DNA from 2 places in the Novosphingobium sp. ES2-1 genome. Region 2 is predicted to be linked to the other one. Evidence: riboswitches for the same ligand, from Rfam matches in the RefSeq annotation. Region 2 holds a riboswitch; the other holds the start of a gene.
The links. A riboswitch is a leader RNA that binds a small molecule or an ion and turns the genes downstream of it on or off. The one in region 2 is predicted to bind cobalamin.

Region 1 (2,196 bases), 1.3 Mb from region 2:
GGCGCGCAGGCGGAGGTTATCGACCAATTCGAACGCGCCGTTGGCACCGAAGGTCCAGGCCGTGCCGAACCGGCTGTGATCGTCAATGCGGACACCGGCGGCGAGGCTGGCGCGATCGCTGCTCCAGCCAAGCAGGGCGTGGCCCGAGGTGAGGTTGGCCTTGGCCTGTGCATCGAAAGTGCTCGAGAAGCGCGTCCATTCGCTGTCACCGCCGAAATCGAGCGTGAAATCGGCAGGCAGGTTGACGCGGCCCGTCAGGTCAACGCGCTCCGAGCGGCCCTTGTAGCCGTAGGACGGATCAGTGCCGAAGGTCGGGTCGTAGTAGTCGCGCTTGGTATCCGAGATCGCGAAGCCGGTGTTGAGCGTGAGATTGCTGCCGGTGAAGCGCAGTCCGATGCGGCCCGAGGCCTGTCGCGTGTCCTGATACTCAGGGGTATCGCCGAAGCTGTAGGTTGGCGGGGCGAAGCCGTCGATGTCGGTGCGGGTGTCGGCATAGCGGGCGGTGGCGACGATTGCGAGGTCTTGCGAGAGGTTGATGCGCCCGCGCCCGCCGACGCGCCACTGGCGGAAGCCATCGGGCTCGGTGCCGACCGCTGCGGCCGAGACGCCATCACTGCGGCTGTAGCCGCCGTTGACGGTGAGCGCACCGAAGTCTGACGCGATGCCTGCTGCAGCATCGGCGAGATAGCTGTCGTTCGCGCCCAGTTCGGCACTGGCTTCAATGCCGTTGAGATCGCGCGACTGGACCGCGATCACGCCGCCGATGGCCGCGCTGCCCCAGACGATGGAGTTGGAGCCGCGCAGCACGTCGATCCGCTCGACGCCGCCGGGGGTCAGCGTACCGAAGTCAAAGCCGCCCGAGGGGGCCGAGACGTCTTCGAGGCGAACGCCATCGACGAGGACGAGGACCTGCTCGGCATCCGAGCCGCGCAGACGCACGCCGGTGAAGCTGCCGGGGCCGCCGTTGCGGGTAATTGTCAGGCCGGGGACGCGTTCGAGGACGCGGGTGATGTCGGGACCCTGGATCGACTGGATTTCGTCGGCGGTGATGACGGTGACGGGCTGGCCGGTCTTGCTGAGCGGGGTTTCGCTGCCGGTGGCAATGACGGTGATGGTTGCCGGGTCGATCTTGTAGTCAGCGACAACGACATCGTCGGCCTCTTGCGCAAATGCCGGGGCGGCAAACGCGCCAAGAAATGCGGAAGCGGAAACGGAAAGCAGGTACTTCTTCACAGGACGCAACTCCGGCCACGAACGGTTGATGCCGTCCATGGCGAGAGGTGCGCTGGGCCATGAATCTGGCGCGCCTCGTCGCGTGCGCCCGGTACACCCCGCCCGGCCGCGGAACGACTACCATCGGCAGGTTTCCTGGCTCCCGGGTCATCGCCCGCTGCCCGCCTTCCCAGTACCGGGGATCGAATCCGGCACCAGTGGCATCACTGGACAGCGCGCTCTCCGGTTACAGTTGCGGGGGCAGCGCCGGATTGGAACCGGCTTCCCTCTTAGCCCGTGTTACCGGGCACCGTTGGCGTCGGCGCGGGGAACTAGCGGGAACTTTGCTGCGCTGCAAGAGGAACTACGTACTTGGGGGCAAGTCGGCGGTGGAGGTTAACCGGATCGCAGGAGCTTGTGCCGCATCGGGACAGCGGGAAATGCGGCCGTGCGCGAGGGGGCGCAAAAGGTTAGCGCAATTGAGGATTTTCAGGATTCAGCCCAGCCCCATGCCTCTCGAGCTTGCCTATCGCCCGATCGAACTGCCCGGCGTGGCAGCGACGGCTTATGGCGAGCAGCGTCCGCGCGATTTTGCGGCGCGGATCCGGCGCCGGGATATGCGCTCGATCCGTAACGCCTTGCGCGCGCCTTCGCTTATGCGGCAGCGGCTGGGCGGCGTGGCGATGTTCGGCGTGCTGGGTCTGCTGCTCGGGCCGACCGGGTGGGGCGAACCGGGCGGCGTTCAAGCGGCTGTCGCGCGCGCGCAGATGGCGGGACTGCAACCGTTTGAGCGCGGGGGTGACAGCTTTCCGGGCTCGGCGTTCTACTGGCTCGACACCAGCGACAGCGGGCTGATCGCGCCGACAGAAGCGCAGGCGAAATGGGACCAGAGCCATTCGGATGCCGAGATCCTCTCGGCCCGTCCGGTGTCGGCGGCCGGGTCGAGCGAGGACCGCTGGCGGGCTCTGCAGTGCCTGACCGCAG
Region 2 (2,196 bases):
GGAACTGCCGGGCCAAAGCGTTGTCCGGGACAATTCCCTGGCCTACTTCGTTGGACACCAGCAGCAATGTGCCCTGAACCGACGGAAACAGCCCGGCCAGCCAAGCGCGCGCCGCCGCAATATCCTGGCCGCCAAGCATCAGATTGCTTAGCCACAGGGTCACGCAGTCGACCAGAATGACGCCATCTTCCCTATCGTTTTCCAGTATCGCTTCGCACAGTTCCAGCGGACATTCGACCGTCTGCCAGTGGCCGGCCCGGTCGGCGCGATGACGGGCGATCCGCTGGGCCATTTCATCATCGAATGCCTGCGCGGTAGCGATGTAGATATGCGGGCCTGGCAGGGCATCGCCCAGTTCTTCGGCATAGCCGCTCTTGCCCGACCGCGCTCCACCAAGAACCAGAATCGTCTTGCCGTTCACTGCTCCCACTTGCCTTTCATGCTGTTCTGCGACAAAGGCGCGAGCGTTACAGGTTCCCAGCGATGGGATGAATAGGGAATCCGGGAATGGCTTCGTGCCATGGTCCGGAGCTGCCCCCGCAACTGTGATCGGCGAGTCGCCGCTTCGTTATGCCACTGGCCTTCGGGCCGGGAAGGTGAAGCGGCCGACACTGACCCGAGAGCCAGGAGACCTGCCCGTAACGGTCGTTCTTTTGTCCGGACGGGGTGTGCCGGATGATGATCGAGGTTCCCTCGCGTGACGACTTAGCCAGAGTCGCATGCGGTGGCTTCGTCCCACACGCGTGATCGCTGTCGTGCGACTCTTTTGACGTTGTTCAAAAGGGGGAAACCCATGCGTGTTCTGAAGACTGCACTGCTGCTTTCCGCAGCCACCCTGCCTGCCGTCGCACATGCCGAGGACGCCGAGACCATCATCGTCTCCGCCAATCGGACCCAGCAATCCACTTCCGAAGTCGCCCAGTCGGTCACCGTCATCACGCTCGATGACATCGCTACCCGGCAATCGGCCGGAGTTGCCGATCTGCTGCGCTCGGTGCCTGGGATCACCGTCACCAGCAATGGCGGACTTGGCACTACCACCTCGGTCAACATTCGCGGGGCGGAGAGCGACCAGACTGTTGCGCTGTTCGACGGGGTGAAGCTCAACGATCCTTCCACCCCCGGCGGCGGCTTCAATTTCGGCAATTTACTGACCGGCAATATCGAGCGGATCGAGGTTGTCCGCGGATCGCAGTCCGTACTGTGGGGCAGTCAGGCCATCGGCGGCGTGGTGAACATCGTCACTCGTGCGCCCACGGAGAAGCTCGCCCTCAACCTCGCCAGCGAATATGGCTGGCGCGATACGGCGCGTGTGGTCGGCAATATTTCGGGCAAGTTCGGCCCAGTCTCGGCAAATGTCGGCGCGGGCTATCTGCGCACTGACGGCTTTTCGACCTTCAACGAGACGCGCGGCGGCACGGAACGAGACGGCTATCGCAACATCGGCGCAAACGCGAAGTTCAACATCGCGCTGTCGGATGCGGTCTCGGTCGACCTGCGCGGCTGGTATTCGGACGGCAAGGTCGGCATCGACGGCTTCCCGCCGCCGACTTACAGCTTCGGCGACACGCCAGAGTTCGCCAGGACCAAGGAACTGATCGGCTATGCCGGCCTGAACGCGGCGCTGTTCGACGGACGCTTCCGCAACCGTATCGCCTATACGCTGACTGATACCCGCCGCCGAAACGTCGATCTGACGGGAGGCATCGAATTCGAGACCTTCAACGCCAAGGGGCGCAACGAGCGGTTCGAATATCAGGGCAACTTCGACATCACCGATGCGGCGAGCGCCACTTTCGGTGCCGAAACCGAAAAGGCCAGCTTCCGCACGTCAAGCTATGGCGGCCCCTTCGCCATCGCTAGTGCGCGGATCAACAGCTTCTACGGCCAGCTTAGCGCCAAGCCGGTCGCCGGTCTGACCCTGAGCGCGGGTCTGCGTCATGACGATCACGACACGTTCGGCGGCAAGACGACCTTTTCCACCAGTGCTCTGTTCACGCCGAATGAAGGCAACACCGTGCTGCGCGCCAGCTACGGCGAGGGCTTCAAGACGCCGTCGCTGTACCAGCTGTTCAGCGACTACGGTAACAAGCTGCTCAGGCCCGAGAGTTCCCGCAGCTGGGATGCTGGCATAACCCAGAAGCTGCTGGACGGCAGGATCGAGGTCGGCGCCACCTGGTTCCACCGCGACACGCG

Region 1: linked by a shared signal. The riboswitch ahead of IM701_RS10750 (TonB-dependent siderophore receptor) and the one ahead of IM701_RS04455 (TonB-dependent siderophore receptor) in region 2 are both predicted to bind cobalamin.

The regions. Positions count from the first base shown of each region.
Region 1 is NZ_CP063445.1:2,220,055-2,222,250, forward strand. It holds gene IM701_RS10750 (TonB-dependent siderophore receptor) at 1-1,272, opposite strand, end outside; cobalamin riboswitch at 1,341-1,542, opposite strand; gene IM701_RS10755 (cell wall hydrolase) at 1,722-2,196, shown strand, end outside.
Region 2 is NZ_CP063445.1:900,400-902,595, reverse strand. It holds gene cobU (bifunctional adenosylcobinamide kinase/adenosylcobinamide-phosphate guanylyltransferase) at 1-421, opposite strand, end outside; cobalamin riboswitch at 455-655, shown strand; gene IM701_RS04455 (TonB-dependent siderophore receptor) at 794-2,196, shown strand, end outside.